2 regions of the Alkaliphilus crotonatoxidans genome follow, and region 1 is predicted to be linked to the other one. Evidence: a T-box and tRNA genes for the amino acid it is inferred to sense, from the RefSeq annotation. Region 1 holds a T-box; the other holds one or more tRNA genes.
What was found. A T-box is a leader RNA that pairs with one kind of tRNA and senses whether it is charged. The one in region 1 lies ahead of ileS (isoleucine--tRNA ligase), so its partner is inferred to be a tRNA-Ile.

Region 1 (9,926 bases):
CCTGACGGTGGAGGAAATAGCCAAAAGTGCCGGCGAGCAGGCCAGAGACACAGAAACAGGGGCCGTGAAGGTCAATGAGCTGGCTGGAAAAATCGAAGAGGTACTGCTGTCTACCCAATCAGTGAAGGATGTGGCAGAGGAGACCAATGAGTTAAGTAGTCAAGGGCTAAGGACCCTGGAGGAGCTGGTGGAAAAGACCATTCAAACCAGGGATTCCGCTATAGAGGTTAGTAAAATTATCAACAGCTTACATGAAAGCGCCGATGCCATCAGCATTATTACCCAGACCATTACCCAGATTTCAGAGCAGACTAATCTATTGGCCTTGAATGCCGCTATTGAAGCAGCCAGGGCTGGGGAGGCCGGCAAGGGCTTTGCTGTGGTGGCTGATGAAATCAGAAAGCTGGCAGAGCAATCGGGCAATGCCACTAAGGAAATCTACCTGCTCATTGAAGGAATTCAAAATCAGGCCAACAATGCTGTGGTTTCCATGGATACGGCACAAAATATCGTTATGGAACAGGATAAGGCCGTTACTATGACCCAGGAGATATTTAATCAAATATCTGGTGCAATTACTGCTGTAAAGCAAAAAGTTAATGAAGTAGAGCAGAGCTCCGATGAAATGGCCCTTAAAAAGGATGAAATTGTAGGTGTGATAGAAAATGTATCGGCAACGGCAGAGGAAACCTCTGCTGCCACCCAGCAGGTTTCGGCTGCCACAGAAGAACAGTTGGCCTCTATTGAAGAGGTGGCCTCCCATGCCAGGGAGCTTCAGGAGCTGGCCGATATATTAAAAAATGCCATCGAAAAATTTACTGTTAGGGCATAATACCTGTTGGGGTGTATAAGAATGGTGCCAATGGGTATAATCCATAAGGAGTATTCCTTCCAAGGACTTGACACAGTCCTTCAAATCAGTGTATAATCTTATAAAATGTAATAAATTGGCGAAGAAGAGGACAGTAGTAAAAACAGCTGATTTACAGAGACATAATCATATGCTGAAAGATTATGATGAGGCCTTTTATGAAGATCACCTCTGAGCCGGATTCCTGAAAAGCAGTAGGGTTTCCCGTAGACATACGTTAACTTGTATTAAGTGATAGGAAGCAGTATGCTGCCTATAATCAGGGTGGTACCGCGGTAAAATCGTCCCTAAGTGTAATGCTTAGGGACTTTATTTATGTATAAAATAGCTTGAAAGGATGAAGCCTATGGAAAAGTATCAATCGTTGTCTAATTCCCCTGTTGCCCAGCGTGAAGGGACAATTGCAGACCATTGGGATCAAAATAATGTGCTGGAAAAAAGTATTCAGATGAGAGAAGGACAAAAATCCTTTATTTTCTATGAAGGCCCCCCAACAGCCAATGGAAAGCCGGGAATCCACCATGTTTTAGCCAGAACCCTAAAGGACTCGGTGTGCCGCTATAAGACCATGACAGGCCATCAGGTAAAAAGAAAGGCCGGATGGGATACCCACGGTCTGCCGGTGGAAATTGAGGTGGAAAAGCAATTAAAGCTTAGCAGCAAGCAGGAAATTGAAGCCTATGGTATCGACAAATTCAATGAAAAATGCCGAGAATCGGTTTTCACCTATGAAAGGCATTGGCGTGAAATGACCAAAAGGATGGGTTATTCCATTGACCTCGATAACCCCTATATCACCCTGGACAATAACTATATTGAATCGGTCTGGTGGATTTTAGACCAATTTTTTAAGCAGGGCTATATCTATGAGGGCCACAAAATCTTGCCCTATTGCCCACGATGTGGAACAGGTCTGGCCTCCCATGAGGTATCCCAGGGCTATAAAGAAATCAAATCCAATACTGTGATTGTGCCCTTTAAACGGAAGGATGCCGAGGAATATTTCCTGGTATGGACCACAACCCCCTGGACCCTGGCGGCCAACGTGGCGCTGGCTGTTCACCCGGAGGAAACCTATTTAAAGGTTAGACAAAACGGAAAAGTATATATTGTTGTCGATAAGCTTGCCAAGAAGGTATTGGGGGAAGATTTTGAGATATTAGAGGAATTAAAGGGGAAAGAACTGGAATATGTAGCGTATGAACAGCTAATGCCCTTTGTTCATGCCGACAAGAAGGCCTTCTTTGTAACCAATGCCGATTATGTTACCACCGATGATGGTACAGGGATTGTACACATCGCCCCTGCCTTCGGTGAGGATGACTACCAGGTAGGAAGAAAATACGATCTGCCTGTACTGCAGCCGGTGGATGAAAGCGGCAAATATACCACCACCCCCTGGGAGGGCCGGTTTGTAATGGATTGTGATGTTGACATTATAAAATGGCTCCATGGGGAAAATAAGCTATACAAGAAAGAGAAATTTGACCATAATTACCCCCATTGCTGGCGATGCTCAACACCCCTACTATACTATGGAAAGCCAAGCTGGTATATAGAGGTGACTAAAATGAAGGATCAGCTGATTGCCAACAATAACAGCGTCAATTGGTACCCCGACTATGTGGGTGAAAAGCGTTTTGGCAACTGGCTTGAGAATTTGAATGATTGGGCCCTATCGAGAAGCCGTTATTGGGGAACACCGTTAAATATCTGGCGCTGTCAATGCGGTCACACCACCTCTGTGGGCTCCCGCAAGGAATTGGCAGAAAGGGCTTTGGAGGAAATCGACGAATCCATTGAGCTGCATCGACCCTATGTGGATGATGTCCATTTAAAATGTGATCAATGCGGAGGCACCATGACCCGGGTGTCAGAAGTAATCGACTGCTGGTTTGACAGCGGGGCCATGCCCTTTGCCCAGCACCATTACCCCTTTGAAAACAAGGAAAACTTTGATGTACTGTTCCCTGCCGACTATATTTGCGAGGGTATTGACCAAACCCGGGGTTGGTTCTATTCCCTGCTGGCCATCTCTACCTTTGTCAAGGGCGTGGCCCCCTATAAAAATGTATTGGTTAATGACTTAATACTCGATAAAGACGGAAGAAAAATGTCTAAATCCAGAGGCAATACCGTTGATCCCTTTGAGCTCTTTGATCAGTACGGGGCCGATGTATTGCGGTGGTATCTATTGCATGTATCACCTGCCTGGACACCAACCCGTTTTGATATAGAGGGATTAAAGGAGGTTCAAAGTAAATTCTTTACCACCATACAAAATGTCTATACCTTCTTTACCCTGTATGCCAATACCGATGGAATCGATGCCACCAGCTTCTTTGTGCCCTATGATGAAAGGCCCGAGCTGGATCGTTGGATACTTTCCAAATTCAACAGCCTGGTGAAGAATATCGATTTAGATATGAAGGGCTACGATTTAACCAAGTCCGTCAGAAAAATCCAGGAATTTGTCAATGAAGATTTATCGAACTGGTACATTCGAAGGGCAAGAAGACGATTCTGGGCCGTGGAGCTGACAGATGACAAAAAATCTGTCTATAATACCACCTACGAAATACTGGTGGGGGTTTCAAAGCTGGTGGCTCCCTTTGCACCCTTCATGTCGGATGAAATGTACCAGAAGCTGACAGGGGAGCTTTCTGTCCACCTGGCGGATTATCCCGTAACGGAGGAAGCCTTGATTGATAAACAGGTGGAGGAAAAGATGGACCTGGTAAGAAGTCTGGTGGGTCTGGGCCGAGCGGCAAGGGCCCAGGCGAAAATTAAGGTTCGCCAGCCCCTTCAAAAGATTCTGGTGGATGGAAAGTTTGAGGCCCAAATCAGTGACTTAGTTCCCTTGATGATGGAGGAGCTGAATGTAAAGGAAGTTGTGTTTGAGAAGAATTTAAAGGAATACATGGACTTTAACCTCAAGCCCAATTTCAGAACAGCAGGGGCCATTCTGGGATCCAAAATAAAATCCCTAGGCAAGGCCCTGGCAGGTCTCAATGCAGCAGAGGTGGCAGCCAAGCTGGAGGCAGGGGAAAGCCTAATGCTGGAGCTGGATGGAGAGATGGTGGAAATTCTAAAGGACTATGTACAGATTACCATTGCCTCTAAGGAGGGCTTTACCGTAGAAACAGAGAATAACCTCTTTGTTATTCTGGATACCAGCCTGACAGAGGACCTTCTCGATGAAGGCTATGCCCGGGAATTCGTTTCAAAGATACAGCAAATGAGAAAAAATAACGGTTATGAGGTATCAGACCAAATCAAGATCGTCTATGATGGAGATGAAGCCATTACCAAGGCGGTGGAAACCTTTAAGGAGTACATCATGACAGAAACCCTGGCGGTTTCCATTGAATCGGTCAAGGATGATAGCCTTGAAAAGCAGAATTTAAATGACCATGAAACTGGAATCAAAATAACAAGACTTTAAACAAAAATCAGGGCCCATATTTGAATAGGGCCCTGATTTTTTATTTCATAGCAAATCCCTGCTCCTTTAAAAATGCCTCCATATGGGGTCGCAACTCAAGGCTGAATTTTTCAGCCATTTGCCTGGACCATTGGTCATTTCGCCTTCCCTTGGTTCTTTCCAGATAATATTGGCTGATTATTTCATCATATTCAGCAATGAGTTCAGTCTCATTTACTGAAGTATAGTAATTTTCCCTGTAGATGATGGATTGCGGAAGCCGGGGCTTTATTTGGGGCTGCTGGTCGGGGTATCCCAGGCACATTCCGAATAGAGGAAAGGCATACTTGGGAATGTTCAAAAGCCTGCAAACTTCCCGGGGGTTATTTCTGATTCCTCCAATGTAAACCCCGCCCAAGCCCAGGGCTTCGGCAGCCACCATGGCATTTTGAGCCGCCAGGGCAGTATCAACGGTGGCTATGATAAAGGTCTCCATGTAATCCTTGGGCATGGCAACACCATGCATTTGGCAGGCTTGGTCTAAATGGTTCAAATCTGCACAAAAGACAAGAAAAATAGGGGCCCTGACCACATAGGGCTGATCTCCTGAAAGCTCTGCCAGGGCTTCCTTCAACACCGGGTCCTTTACGCCAATAATGGTATAGGGCTGCAAAAAGCTGGAGCTAGAGGCGGCCTGGGCGGCCCCAATAATCGATTGAAGTAATTCAGGCTCCAATGGTGTATCCTTAAATCTTCTTATTGAACGATGAGACTTTAATAGATTGATGGTTTCATTCATACCGTTTCCTCCTGTCAAAAGCTTTACCATACTATTAGGTTTATATCACATTTAACAAAGCTTTAAACATTTAGCCCAATAGCCCCTTTTTATTTTCATTTATCTTTGATAGAATGAATTCAACCCCTAATCATTCCTTAAATTGAAATAAAGCGTAAAAACATGTATAAAATTGTTAATTTACTCATACTTTAGGGAATGTTAATTTATATAGGATTACTGGAGGTGGTTGAATGCAATATTTTTGTGGTATGACCCCTGGTCTCCATTTTCCCCTTTGTATCACCAATAAAGGGAAAATCAGGGGAGGGGCAGCAGCAGAAATTGAGTTCGATAGAAATACCAAAATTTCCAGTCAATTTGTATCCTTAGGTTGTCAGGACTCTTCTAAGGAATCAAAGGAGCCTGAGAATATTTATGTTGCCCTGGCACGGGCAGCCATAGAGGAATGGCTTAGACATGAACAGCAGCTGGATTGGGACATATATCAGACTCTGATCCTGCAGGGTGAGCTGGTGGAAACCCTGGAAGCTCAGGCTTTGGGGGTATTTGTCTCGCTGTATCATCAAGGGAGCTTGCGGGGCTCCATAGGAACCGTTGAGCCTGTTAAAAAAAATCTTGCTGAAGAAATCATTCATAATGCCATTTTGGCGGCTACAAAGGACCCACGATTTCATCCGATCGAAAAGGAAATACTCCATGAATTAAAGATCAGTGTGGATATCATTGGAACTCCTGAAATTGTTCAGGATGAAGGCAGCCTGGATGACAAAGCTTACCATGGTCTTATTATCGAAGCCGGCGGGCAAAAATCCCTGATTATACCAAGATTAGTGGAGGATAATGATATAAAAAAGGAAATAGCAGATGCCAGGGCCACAATAAAAAATGAGGCTGATGCGATTAGTATTTATCGATTTGACATTGCACGATATTAAAATAGTTGAAAAAGATTAATAATTAATGAACAATAGAGAAAAATAATTGACAAAATATTGACTAAACTTAGAGAATGAAGTAGAATAATTAGTTAATATTAACAATAAATTGGAGGTGTATTTCGTGAAGTTTAACATAAAGGACGTAGCTAGAAAGGCCGGGGTTTCCATTTCTACGGTTTCCCGAGTAATCAATGAAAGTAAAATTGTCAAGCCCGAAACCCATGAAAAGGTAATGAAGGCCATCGAGGAATTGGGCTACAAACCGAATGCCATTGCCAGAAGTCTTAAGATTAAAAATACAAAGACAATTGGAATTTTAATCCCCGACATATCAAATCAAATCTACCCCGAGGTTGTAAGGGGAATTGAAGACATTGCCAATATGTACGAGTACAATATCTTTCTTTGCAACACAGACCTTGACAAGGAAAAGGAAATACAATATTTCGATGTGATGGCCGAAAAGCAGGTGGATGGTGTTGTTTTTATCGGAAATGAGGTTTCTGAGGAGCTCTATAAAAAATTCAAAACCTATGGAATTCCGATTATACTAATTGGTACCGACTATGAGGATATTCCTTCGGTTACCATAGACCATGTGGGGGCCAGCAGGGCCATGATGAAATATTTAATCAAGAAGGGTCATGAGCGAATTGGTATCATTACAGGCAAACGCTTTGACCCGGTGACCTATGGTACGAGAATGGAAGGCTATCAAAAGGCCTTGGAAGAAAATAATCTTCCCTTTTTAGAGGAGCTGGTCATAGAGGGAGGCTTTCGCTTTAAGAGCGGCTATGAGGGTGCAAAGAAATTCCTTGATATGGAGCAGCCACCCACTGCCATATTTGTAGCTAATGACGAAATGGCCATCGGTGCCATGCGGGCTGCCCTGGAGCAGGGAATCAATATTCCCGAGGAGCTGGCCATTGTGGGCTTTGACAATATTGACATGGCAGGAAAAATCTATCCGGCACTGACCACTGTGGCTCAGCCCATGTACGAAATGGGAGCCATTGGCATGAGAGTGCTGACTAAAATATTAAATGAAGAAACCCTTGAAACCCATAAAATTGTGTTAAACTACAGCCTTTTAGAAAGAGAAAGCAGCTAAGGACAAAACTAATTGCCTTTTTATGGAACTAAATTCATTTTTTATCGTCTATTAGGTAAAGAAAAGGAGGATGATGAAAATGAATAAAAAATTAATCAGTAGTTTGGTATTGGGCAGTATTTTGGCTTCCTCAATCTATGTTGCATCCTTTGGAGCCGAAATTCCTGGAAGCAGCAACCCAGACCATTGGGCTATGACCTACTTGGAATCCCTTGAAAAGCAATATAATATAAAGACATTGATAGATGCAGCCAGGCTGGGAGAGATCATCTCGGTGAAGGAGTTTAATAGTTTGCTGGCAAAAACCATTGGATCAGGCCAGCAGTTGGAACTAAAAACAACTACACGACAGGAGGTAGCTCATAACCTGGTACTCATTTGGGCACAAAAAACCAACACCAATTTGGATGAGCTGGTTCAGCCTATGATACTATTATATCAGGATGAAGATCAAATTGATGAGCAATTTCTTTGGAACGTAAGAAATGCTAACTTTATCGGCTTGGCAAAGGGACGAGGAAACGGATACTTCTCTCCAAAGGAGGAGCTAACCTATGGAGAGGCTGTGGTCATGTTGTCCCGATTAGATGAGCTGATTGAGCAGCATGAAAAGGATAAAGGAGTGAAGGAGGAAATGGATTCTGCTAATACTTCACTGCAAACCATCGCAGCCTATGAGAAGCAAGGGGACAAAATTACATTTGATTTTTCACTGACAAATCGTGACAAAGAGCCAAAGGAGCTGACCTTTGGTTCCGGGCAACAGTACGAGATCACCATCATCGACCAGGAGGGACAGGAAGTATACCGTTATTCGGATGATAAATTCTTTACCATGGCCTTGATAAATAAAACCCTGTTACCGACTGAAAGCATCAGCTGGCAGGAGGAATGGGATCTGACAGACAAAGAGGGCAGACCATTGAAGAAGGGCTCCTATGAGGTAATCATTGAGGTATTGGCCCAGACAGAAGCAGAAATACAAGAAGCAGCCTTAAATTCTATACTCCAGCTTACCATTGACTAAGCCCAATATTAAGCAGCTTACCCTTTCAGAGGCACTGTTAAGTCACTGTTAAAAGTCCATCCTTCAGGATGGACTTTTACGTTGTAATGATAGCTTCTTTTCTCAACATTAATTGTAAAGGTCTAAAAAAATTTGAAATGTGTATACAAAAAGAGTTATAATTTAAATGTAATCCCATTTAGATTGGAGTGAAAAAAATGCATGTACTGTTTATTGTTTTGAATCAGGTAGAATATCTGGATGATATTCTAACCGAGTTTGTCAACATAGGTATTAGTGGCGCAACGGTACTGGACAGCCAAGGAATGGCCAGAGCCATTAATGACCATGAAAAAATCCCTATTTTCGGCTCCTTAAGAAGTCTGTTGGATAGCTCCAGACCCTATAACAAAACAATTTTTACAGTGGTACAAAACGACGAGCTGCTGGATATGGCCATGGAGTCTGTCAATCGACTGGTGGGGGATTTTTGCAAGCCAGGCATTGGTCTGATGTTTTCTGTTCCCATCGGCCGGGTTTGCGGCTTGCCAAAATCCATTGACAAAGAAAAATAGGAGGCGTATTATAGTTGGACATTCTTGTTAAAATTAGTATTGTTTTATTAGCTGGTATATTAGGAGGAAAATTGGCAAAGCGCCTGCATCTGCCCAGTGTAACAGGGTATTTATTGGGTGGACTCATCATTGGTCCTTCTATAGGAAAGCTCCTTACCGATAGCGATATAGAAGGCTTTTCTATAGTCAATGATATAGCCCTTGCTGCCATTGCCTTTAGCATAGGCAGTGAATTTTCCTGGAAGGAGCTTAAGAAGGTAGGGGGAAAAATATTCACCGTTACCTTATTTCAGGCCCTTATCACTATTCTGATGGTCTTTTTAACCAGTTATTATTTATTAAATCAGTCCTTTCAATTCAGTATACTTTTAGCCGCCATTGCCGCTGCCACAGCACCGGCTGCCACCACCATGGTTATTAATCAATACCGGGCCAATGGCCCCTTAACCAAGACCATTCTTCCGGTGGTGGCTATTGATGATGCAGTATGTGTTATGAGCTTTGGAATCGCCATGGCACTGGTCAGAATTACCTCAGGTGGGGCTGACGTCTCATTTTTTCAGATGATGACCCAGCCGGTAATTGAAATTGCAGGCTCCTTGATACTGGGCATCATCATAGGTTTGGTATTGGTTTTCTTTGCCAATCGGGCCGCCAATCAGGACGAACTGCTGGGTATTGTTCTAGCCCTCATCGTTGCTGGCGGCGGCTTAGCCAATATGTTTCACCTTTCCCCAATTTTACTGTGTATGTCTCTGGGGGCTACTATTACCAACATGATGCAAAGCTCCCGTAAGGCCTTTGACAGCTTGCATTATTTTACACCGCCCCTTTATGTATTTTTCTTTACCCTGGCAGGAGCAGGGCTGCACTTGAGCGTACTTGGCAAGCTAGGTATCTTGGGGGTTGGCTATGTCATTGCCCGGGCAGTCGGTAAAATTGGCGGCGCTGCCCTTGGTGCCAAGGTGGTGGGCTACCCGAAGGTAATTATCCATAACTTAGGACTCGGTCTATTACCCCAGGCAGGAGTAGCCATTGGCCTTGCCATGGTGGCGAAGCAGCAGCTACCCAACCTGGGAGGACGGTTAAGCACCATTGTCCTGGGGGGTGTCTTTGTCTATGAAATCATCGGTCCCATCGCAGCAAAGATTGCCATACAAAGGGCAGGGGAAATTCCTGCAAAATCCTCTGTATAAAAA
Region 2 (9,926 bases), 1.0 Mb from region 1:
GATGGGCTGTGGAATGGTCTATACTGAAATGGTCAGTTCAAGGGCCCTTTATTATGGAGATAAAAAGACAGAGGCCCTGTTAAACATTGAAGAAGCAGAGAAGCCCGTTGCTATTCAGATTTTCGGCTCAGAGCCTGAAATAATGGCCAGGGCAGCGTATTATTTAAATGAAAGGGAAAATGTTATTTTAGACATTAATATGGGCTGCCCCACGCCTAAAATTACTAAAAATGGAGACGGCAGTGCTTTGATGAAAAATTCGAAGCTGGCGGGAAAAATTATTAAGGCTGTGGTAAAGGAATCAATCAAGCCTGTTACGGTAAAAATCCGTAAGGGCTGGGATGATAACAGTGTCAATGCCGTTGAGATGGCCAGCGTGATTGAAGAAAGCGGTGCCTCCGCAGTAACGGTTCATGGAAGAACACGGGAACAATATTATTCGGGTAAGGCTGATTGGGAAATTATTAAAGAGGTAAAGGCAGCAGTGAAGATTCCTGTCATTGGAAATGGTGATGTATTTTCCTTGGAGGATGCGGCGGCCCTTTTAAGGAAAACCCATTGTGATGGAATAATGATTGGTCGAGGTTCCCAGGGAAATCCATGGATTTTCAAACAGATTCATCATTATGCTCTAACAGGGGAAATGATGCCTGAACCTAGCCTTGAGGAAAGAATTGCTGTTATAAAGAAGCATATGGATTTAGTGATAAGCATGAAGGGGGAGTACATTGGGATAAGAGAAATGAGAAAGCACATCGCATGGTATATGAAGGGCTTTAAAAATAGTGCCCAGCTGCGAAATAAGATTAACCATGTTGATTCATATTTAGAGATGCTGAATTTGCTGAATGGGTACCTGGCTGAAAATCAGGTTAGATAATTTGTTGCGCACCTCCGTATAAGCTTTTGTAATTAGACAATAATACAAAGGGAAATTATAAGGGAGGAAGCACAATGAAAAGAATTGTGAGTATTAGCCTGGGTAGCAGTAAAAGAGATCATGCTGCCATAATAGAAGCATTTGGTGAACGGTATAGTCTGGAGCGAATCGGAACGGATGGCTCATTAAACAGGGTCATTGATTTAATTCGTCAGCTGGATGGACAAGTTGATGCCTTTGGTATGGGGGGGATAGACCTATATTTATGGGGAGGGAACAGGCGCTATATCATTCGGGAAGCCCGAAAAATTAAAAATGCTGCTAAAATGACACCCATTGTTGATGGGGCTGGCCTTAAAAATACCCTTGAAAGAAGGGTAATATATCATTTAAATGCTGATAAAAAAGTACTGTTTAATAACAAAAAGGTATTAATGCCTTCTGCCATGGACCGCTTCGGAATGGCTGAAGCCATTGATACCTGCGGTGGAAATTTAATAATTGGTGATTTAATCTTTGCGCTGGGGCTTGAAATACCACTATATTCTTTAAAAAGCCTTCATCGAATTGCCAGTATATTGGCTCCCATCGTATGTCAGCTTCCCTTTAGATTCTTGTACCCCACAGGAAATAAGCAGGAACAAGAAAAGTATCATACTGTTTCTAGGTATTATGAACAGGCGGAGATTGTGGCGGGTGATTTTCACTATATCAAACGTTTTATGCCGCCAAGCCTAAAGAATAAAATTATTATTACCAATACGGTGACAGAGGCAGATATTGAAACTTTAAGAAACAGAGAAGCCTCTATGCTAATCACGACTACACCTGAGGTAGCAGGAAGATCCTTTGGTACAAATGTACTTGAAGCATTATTGGTAGTGGTTGCTGCCGAAAGAGGACTGCCTCCTGTGGAACAGCAATATGAGGTCTTATTAAATGAACTGGCCCTACAGCCCAGAATAGAATATTTAAATCCTGTTGATGAAAATAGTATGGAATAATCAACGATTTAACTTGACAATTTTAATACCCTATCTTATAATATCTACAACATATAGCAAAACAAGCACTGCTTGAGTCAGTGCTTGTGGCTTGTCAAGGATATAATTTCCATTTGATTTTAAAGAATAAAATAAGCTCAGGGACATATATTATCTAACATCATACATATATATAATGTAGTTTAAGACCAGCATCAATGTTTTTCCAGTTAAAACTAATAGGCCAAAGGAGAGGGATAGCATGATGGATAGAGATGTTGTATTGACGGTTAACGGATTAAAGAAGATTGAAGAAGAACTGGAACAATTAAAGACAGTTAGAAGGAAAGAGGTTGCTGAACGGATTAAACAGGCTATAGCCTTTGGAGATATAAGTGAAAACTCTGAGTACGATGAAGCTAAAAACGAACAGGCTCAAGTTGAGGAACGAATATTAAAATTAGAAAGCATGCTAAAAAAAGCCCGGGTAATTGATGAAGATGATATCAGCATTGATGTTGTCAGTATTGGGGCAACTGTTACTGTGAAGGACATTGAATTTGATGAAACAGTGGAATATACCATTGTAGGCTCAGCAGAAGCAGATCCCTATGAATTAAAAATATCAAATGAATCCCCTGTAGGGCGGGCTCTGATTGGGAAAAAAATCGGAGAGGTTGTGGAAGTTCAAATACCAGATGGTATTACGAAATATGAAGTACTACAAATTAAAAGATAGTTTGGGGGAGAACAAAGGATGATGCAGGAAGAAAATTTGAATGAGCTCCTTAAAATAAGAAGGGAAAAATTAAGGCAGCTTCAAGAAGCAGGCATGGACCCTTTTAAAATTGAAAAGGTGAACATTACCCATTATAGTAAATTTATAAAGGAAAACTTTGAAACCCTTGAAGGACAAGCTGCTACGGTGGCAGGCCGAATTATGACGAAACGGGGCCATGGAAAGGCCAGTTTTATAAATGTTCAAGACTATGAAGGGCAAATACAGGCCTATATCAGACAGGATATGGTCGGAGAAGAAGTCTATAAGCAGTTTACCTCCTATGACATTGGCGATATTGTAGAGATCGTCGGAGAAATCTTTCGAACCAATAAAGGCGAAATTTCTATTAAAGCGGAATCAATAAGACTGTTAACTAAGTCATTGCAGGTGCTGCCTGAAAAATGGCATGGCTTAAAGGATCAGGATTTAAGATATCGACAAAGATATGTTGATTTAATCGTAAACCCTGAGGTGAAGGAAACCTTTATAAAAAGAAATAAGATTATTAAAGCTGTAAGGGAATTTTTAGATGAAAAAGGCTATCTGGAGGTAGAAACCCCCATTTTAACATCCGTTGCTGGTGGTGCTGCCGCTAGACCCTTTATGACTCATCACAATACCCTGGATATTGATATGCAGCTTAGAATTGCCAATGAGTTATATCTAAAAAGGTTAATTGTTGGCGGCTTTGATAAGGTGTATGAAATGGGAAAAATGTTTAGAAATGAAGGTATATCTATTAAACACAACCCAGAGTTTACCAATATGGAGCTTTATGCTGCCTACCATGATTACAAGGATATGATGGAAATTACTGAAAATCTAGTAGCCTATTGTGCTGAAAAGGTTAACGGCTCTACAGTTGTCAACTATCAAGGGGTGGAAATTGACTTTAAGCCGCCCTGGAAAAGAGTTTCAATGCATGACTTGGTCAAGGAAAAAACAGGTGTTAATTTCTATGATTTTGATACAGATGAAGAAGCCAGAAAAATTGCTAAGGAGCAATTACATTTAGAGGTAGAGCCTCACTTTACAAGGGGACACCTTGTCAATTTGGCATTTGAAGAATTTTGTGAGAAGGATTTAATTCAACCTACCTTCGTATTACATCACCCTGTTGAGGTATCGCCATTGGCTAAGCGAAATCCCGACAATCCTTTAATTACCAATCGATTTGAGGCCTTTGCAAATACTTGGGAAATTGCCAATGCTTTTTCTGAATTAAACGACCCAATTGATCAAAAACAACGTTTTGAAGCACAATTACTGCAACGAGAAGCTGGTGATGATGAGGCCCATCCAATGGATTTAGACTTTATTAACGCCCTGGAAGTAGGACTTCCCCCTACCGGTGGTCTTGGGGTTGGTATTGATAGAATGATTATGCTGTTGACAGATTCACCTTCTATACGGGATATTATTTTATTCCCAACAATGAAGCCCGTAGAATAATATAACTTTCTTTTAAGACCAAAGCCCGCCTATGGCGGGCTTTGACATTTCAACCGAATTTTTTTTAACTTTTATTTATAAAACCAATTGACTTTCATATTACTATGTGTTATATTCTTATATGTTGTTCGAAGCAGGGTCAAATCATTCTAAAAAACGATCCAAAAAACTTAAAAAAGTTATTGACAAAGACTTTGAATAATGATATAGTATAAAAGTCGCCACTTGATGGCGCAGGGGTGAAAGCCCTCTAAGGTCTTTGAAAACTGAACAGTATAGATATTAAGCCAGCATATAAAAGTCATTTTAAAATGACACCCAGAAATTTTTTTGATTAAGAGTTTGATCCTGGCTCAGGATGAACGCTGGCGGCGTGCCTAACACATGCAAGTCGAGCGGGCTGACGCTCAACACTGAGAATTCAGTATTTTGTCTAAATAGCCACCGTCAAGGACGGAAGTATGGAGTCCTTCACGCGTTATTTAAGTGACAACACATGTTGTAAAGTGAACTGAATTTTGAGTGTTGAGCGGAAGCTAGCGGCGGACGGGTGAGTAACGCGTGGGCAACCTGCCCTGTACTGAGGGACAACAACGGGAAACCGTTGCTAATACCTCATAATACCTTTTAAAGGCATCTTTTTAAGGTCAAAGATTTATCGGTACAGGATGGGCCCGCGTCTGATTAGCTAGTTGGTGGGGTAATGGCCCACCAAGGCGACGATCAGTAGCCGACCTGAGAGGGTGATCGGCCACACTGGAACTGAGACACGGTCCAGACTCCTACGGGAGGCAGCAGTGGGGAATATTGCACAATGGGCGAAAGCCTGATGCAGCAACGCCGCGTGAGCGATGAAGGCCTTCGGGTCGTAAAGCTCTGTCCTAAGGGAAGAAATTTGACGGTACCTTGGGAGGAAGCCCCGGCTAACTACGTGCCAGCAGCCGCGGTAATACGTAGGGGGCAAGCGTTATCCGGAATCACTGGGCGTAAAGGGTGCGTAGGCGGTCTTACAAGTCAGGGGTGAAAGGCTACGGCTCAACCGTAGTAAGCCTTTGAAACTGTAGGACTTGAGTGCAGGAGAGGAAAGTGGAATTCCTAGTGTAGCGGTGAAATGCGTAGATATTAGGAGGAACACCAGTGGCGAAGGCGACTTTCTGGACTGTAACTGACGCTGAGGCACGAAAGTGTGGGGAGCGAACAGGATTAGATACCCTGGTAGTCCACACCGTAAACGATGAGTGCTAGGTGTTGGGGGTCAAACCTCAGTGCCGCAGCTAACGCATTAAGCACTCCGCCTGGGGAGTACGCTCGCAAGAGTGAAACTCAAAGGAATTGACGGGGACCCGCACAAGCAGCGGAGCATGTGGTTTAATTCGAAGCAACGCGAAGAACCTTACCTGGACTTGACATCCCTCGGACCACTCCTTAATCGGAGTCTTCCCTTCGGGGACTGAGGAGACAGGTGGTGCATGGTTGTCGTCAGCTCGTGTCGTGAGATGTTGGGTTAAGTCCCGCAACGAGCGCAACCCTTGTCTTTAGTTGCCAGCAGTTCGGCTGGGCACTCTAGAGAGACTGCCGGGGATAACTCGGAGGAAGGTGGGGATGACGTCAAATCATCATGCCCCTTATGTTCAGGGCTACACACGTGCTACAATGGCCGATACAAAGGGCAGCGAAGGAGTAATCTGAAGCCAATCCCATAAAGTCGGTCCCAGTTCGGATTGTGGGCTGAAACTCGCCCACATGAAGTTGGAGTTGCTAGTAATCGCGAATCAGAATGTCGCGGTGAATGCGTTCCCGGGTCTTGTACACACCGCCCGTCACACCATGGGAGTCGGAAGCACCCGAAGCCAGCTATCTAACCGTAAGGAGGAAGCTGTCGAAGGTGAAGTCGATGACTGGGGTGAAGTCGTAACAAGGTAGCCGTATCGGAAGGTGCGGCTGGATCACCTCCTTTCTAAGGAGCTTAGGCTTAAGCTATACTGTTTGGTTTTGAAAGACCTTTAAGGGTTTTGATACAAATCCAAAATGAATGGAAAAATTCCCAACATTATAAAAAAGACAAGGGCTTATAGCTCAGCTGGTTAGAGCGCACGCCTGATAAGCGTGAGGTCGGTGGTTCGAGTCCACTTAAGCCCACCACAATAGAAGTGAGAAATGAGACGCGAGAAGCGAACAAATTTGCCTCTCGCATCCTTTGTCTTACATCTAGTATTGTTCCTTGAAAACTGCACAATGTTTAAAAGTAAAGCTGAGAATAATACACAGCGTAAGCTGTTGTATGCATCAATTACTCTTTAAGTTAATGTCGATCATTAACTGAACGATTATTAGCATGGTCAAGCTAATAAGGGCAGAGGGTGGATGCCTTGGTACCAGGAGCCGACGAAGGACGTGGTAAGCTGCGATAAGCATCGGGGAGCTGCAAGCAAGCTTTGATCCGGTGATTTCCGAATGGGGAAACCCACTTGAAGTAATGTTCAAGTATCATTTACTGAATCCATAGGTAAATGAAGGTAGACCAGGGGAACTGAAACATCTAAGTACCCTGAGGAAGAGAAAGAAAAATCGATTCCCTTAGTAGCGGCGAGCGAAATGGGATGAGCCCAAACCGATAGGGTTTACTCTATCGGGGTTGCGGACACAGTCTTAAGAAGGCGGCTATTGTAATAGAAGAGGTCTGGAAGGGCCCACCATAGAAGGTAATAGTCCTGTATATGAAACAAGAAGGCCTTTGACTGTGCTCCAGAGTACCACGGGACACGTGAAACCCTGTGGGAAGCTGGGGGGACCACCCCCCAAGGCTAAATACTACCTGGTGACCGATAGCGCATAGTACCGTGAGGGAAAGGTGAAAAGAACCCCGGAAGGGGAGTGAAATAGAACCTGAAACCCTTTGCTTACAAGCTGTGGGAGCACTTTTTATGTGTGACCGCGTACTTTTTGTAGAACGGGCCAACGAGTTATGGTATGAAGCAAGGTTAAGCACTTCAGGTGCGAAGCCGTAGCGAAAGCGAGTCTTAACTGGGCGCTTAGTTTCATGCCATAGACCCGAAACCAGGCGACCTACCCATGGACAGGATGAAGCGGAAGTAAAATTTCGTGGAGGTCCGAACCGATTGACGTTGAAAAGTCACCGGATGAGCTGTGGGTAGCGGTGAAATTCCAATCGAGCTTGGAGATAGCTGGTTCTCGCCGAAATAGCTTTAGGGCTAGCCTCAGGTTTAGAGATGCGGAGGTAGAGCACTGAATGGTCTAGGGGCCTTCACCGGTTACCAAAACCTATCAAACTCCGAATGCCGTTATCTTTTACCTGGGAGTCAGACTGCGAGTGATAAGATCCGTAGTCAAGAGGGAAACAGCCCAGACCATCAGCTAAGGTCCCTAAGTATACGTTAAGTGGAAAAGGATGTGGAGTTGCACAGACAACCAGGATGTTGGCTTAGAAGCAGCCACTCATTTAAAGAGTGCGTAATAGCTCACTGGTCGAGTGATTCTGCGCCGAAAATGTCCGGGGCTCAAACGTATCACCGAAGCTATGGATGCTGACGTAATCATTAGTACTTTTATGATCCAATGCTGACGCATGAGGACATTTAGCGAAAACAAACTTAGCCATCCGCTAGGATTAAATCAAAGTTTTCGCCAAATACCTTAAGCAAAGCTATTTATGAAAGTAGTAATGATTACGTCAGCGTGGTAGGCGAGCATTCTGTAAGGGTTGAAGCTGTACCGGAAGGAGCAGTGGACTTTACAGAAGAGAGAATGTTGGCATGAGTAACGAGAGGCAGGTGAGAATCCTGCCCGTCGAAAACCTAAGGTTTCCTGAGGAAGGTTCGTCCGCTCAGGGTTAGTCGGGACCTAAGCCGAGGCCGAAGGGCGTAGGCGATGGACAACAGGTTGAGATTCCTGTACCACCTGTAATCGCTTGAGAGATGGGGTGACACAGTAGGATAGGTCATGCGCACCGTTGGTTGTGTGCGTCTAAGCTGGTAGGGAGTTAGGATAGGCAAATCCGTCTTAACATATCCTGAGAAGTGATGGGGAGCGAAATTTAAGTAGCGAACTGATTGATTCCACACTGTCAAGAAAAGCCTCTATCGAGATTATTAGGTGCCCGTACCGCAAACCGACACAGGTAGGTGAGGAGAGAATCCTAAGACGAACGGGAGAACTATTGTTAAGGAACTCGGCAAAATGACCCCGTAACTTCGGGAGAAGGGGTGCCGGAATAGGTGAAGGATTTACTCCGTAAGCCTGATCCGGCCGCAGAGAATAGGCCCAAGCGACTGTTTAGCAAAAACATAGGTCTCTGCTAAGTCGAAAGACGACGTATAGGGGCTGACGCCTGCCCGGTGCTGGAAGGTTAAGGGGAAGTGTTAGGGCAACCAAAGCACAGAACTTAAGCCCCAGTAAACGGCGGCCGTAACTATAACGGTCCTAAGGTAGCGAAATTCCTTGTCGGGTAAGTTCCGACCCGCACGAAAGGCGTAACGATTTGGGCACTGTCTCAACAATAGACCCGGTGAAATTGTAATACCAGTGAAGATGCTGGTTACCCGCGACAGGACGGAAAGACCCCGTGGAGCTTTACTGTAGCTTGACATTGGATTTTGGTACTACATGTACAGGATAGGTGGGAGACTTAGAAGCCAGAACGCCAGTTTTGGTGGAGTCATCCTTGGGATACCACTCTTGTAGTACTGAAGTTCTAACCATAGACCGTGAATCCGGTCTTGGGACACTGTCAGGTGGGCAGTTTGACTGGGGCGGTCGCCTCCTAAAAAGTAACGGAGGCGCCCAAAGGTTCCCTCAGCACGGTCGGAAATCGTGCGTAGAGTGCAAAGGCATAAGGGAGCTTGATTGCGAGACATACAGGTCGAGCAAGGACGAAAGTCGGGCTTAGTGATCCGGTGGTTCCGAGTGGAAGGGCCATCGCTCAACGGATAAAAGCTACCCCGGGGATAACAGGCTTATCTCCCCCAAGAGTCCACATCGACGGGGAGGTTTGGCACCTCGATGTCGGCTCATCACATCCTGGGGCTGTATTAGGTCCCAAGGGTTGGGCTGTTCGCCCATTAAAGTGGTACGCGAGCTGGGTTCAGAACGTCGTGAGACAGTTCGGTCCCTATCCGTCGCGGGCGTAGGAAATTTGAGAGGAGCTGTCCTTAGTACGAGAGGACCGGGATGGACATACCTCTGGTGTACCAGTTGTTCTGCCAAGGGCATCGCTGGGTAGCTATGTATGGCAGGGATAAGTGCTGAAGGCATCTAAGCACGAAGCCCCCCTCAAGATAAGATTTCCCATCCGAAAGGAGTAAGACCCCAGACAGACTATCTGGTTGATAGGTCGGAGGTGTAAGTGCAGTAATGTACTGAGCTGACCGATACTAATAGGTCGAGGGCTTGACCAAAAAATATATTCAGCTTACTTGACATTGTGTAGTTTTGAGGGAATATTCCTCAAATTAGATGGAGGCTAAAAAGTCTCATGATTCCCTTGAATTCATAGAAGGAAAGGAATCAATCGATTTTTAGCTAGAGCGACTGCCACGAAATCATAGATTTCGGCCATCTGTTTATGTGTAGTTTTGAAGGAACAACCTTCAACAACAATATAAAATTATGCCGTGACAATAGCGAAGGGGTCACACCTGTTCCCATCCCGAACACAGTAGTTAAGCCCTTCTGCGCTGATGGTACTTGGAGGGCAGCCTCCTGGGAGAGTAGGACGTTGCGGCATAATTTTATTTTTTGTCTTTTTATAAAAATTTCCTGGTAAATCCTTGAGTTAAAATATAAAAGTTTTAATTCATTAATAGCTTGCATA

Region 2: it encodes a tRNA-Ile, which carries the amino acid that the T-box ahead of ileS (isoleucine--tRNA ligase) is inferred to sense. The anticodon was not compared.

What each region holds. Positions count from the first base shown of each region.
Region 1 is NZ_BAAHXS010000004.1:1,421,559-1,431,484, forward strand. It holds gene ACYQ1I_RS09370 (methyl-accepting chemotaxis protein) at 1-832, shown strand, start outside; T-box leader at 945-1,163, shown strand; gene ileS (isoleucine--tRNA ligase) at 1,218-4,316, shown strand; gene nfsA (oxygen-insensitive NADPH nitroreductase) at 4,357-5,094, opposite strand; gene ACYQ1I_RS09385 (AMMECR1 domain-containing protein) at 5,328-6,032, shown strand; gene ACYQ1I_RS09390 (LacI family DNA-binding transcriptional regulator) at 6,157-7,146, shown strand; gene ACYQ1I_RS09395 (BsuPI-related putative proteinase inhibitor) at 7,226-8,173, shown strand; gene ACYQ1I_RS09400 (hypothetical protein) at 8,371-8,727, shown strand; gene ACYQ1I_RS09405 (cation:proton antiporter) at 8,742-9,923, shown strand.
Region 2 is NZ_BAAHXS010000004.1:395,659-405,584, reverse strand. It holds gene dusB (tRNA dihydrouridine synthase DusB) at 1-880, shown strand, start outside; gene ACYQ1I_RS04520 (quinate 5-dehydrogenase) at 955-1,884, shown strand; gene greA (transcription elongation factor GreA) at 2,126-2,602, shown strand; gene lysS (lysine--tRNA ligase) at 2,621-4,096, shown strand; rRNA gene ACYQ1I_RS04505 (16S ribosomal RNA) at 4,427-6,053, shown strand; tRNA gene ACYQ1I_RS04500 (tRNA-Ile) at 6,162-6,238, shown strand; rRNA gene ACYQ1I_RS04495 (23S ribosomal RNA) at 6,434-9,510, shown strand; rRNA gene rrf (5S ribosomal RNA) at 9,723-9,839, shown strand.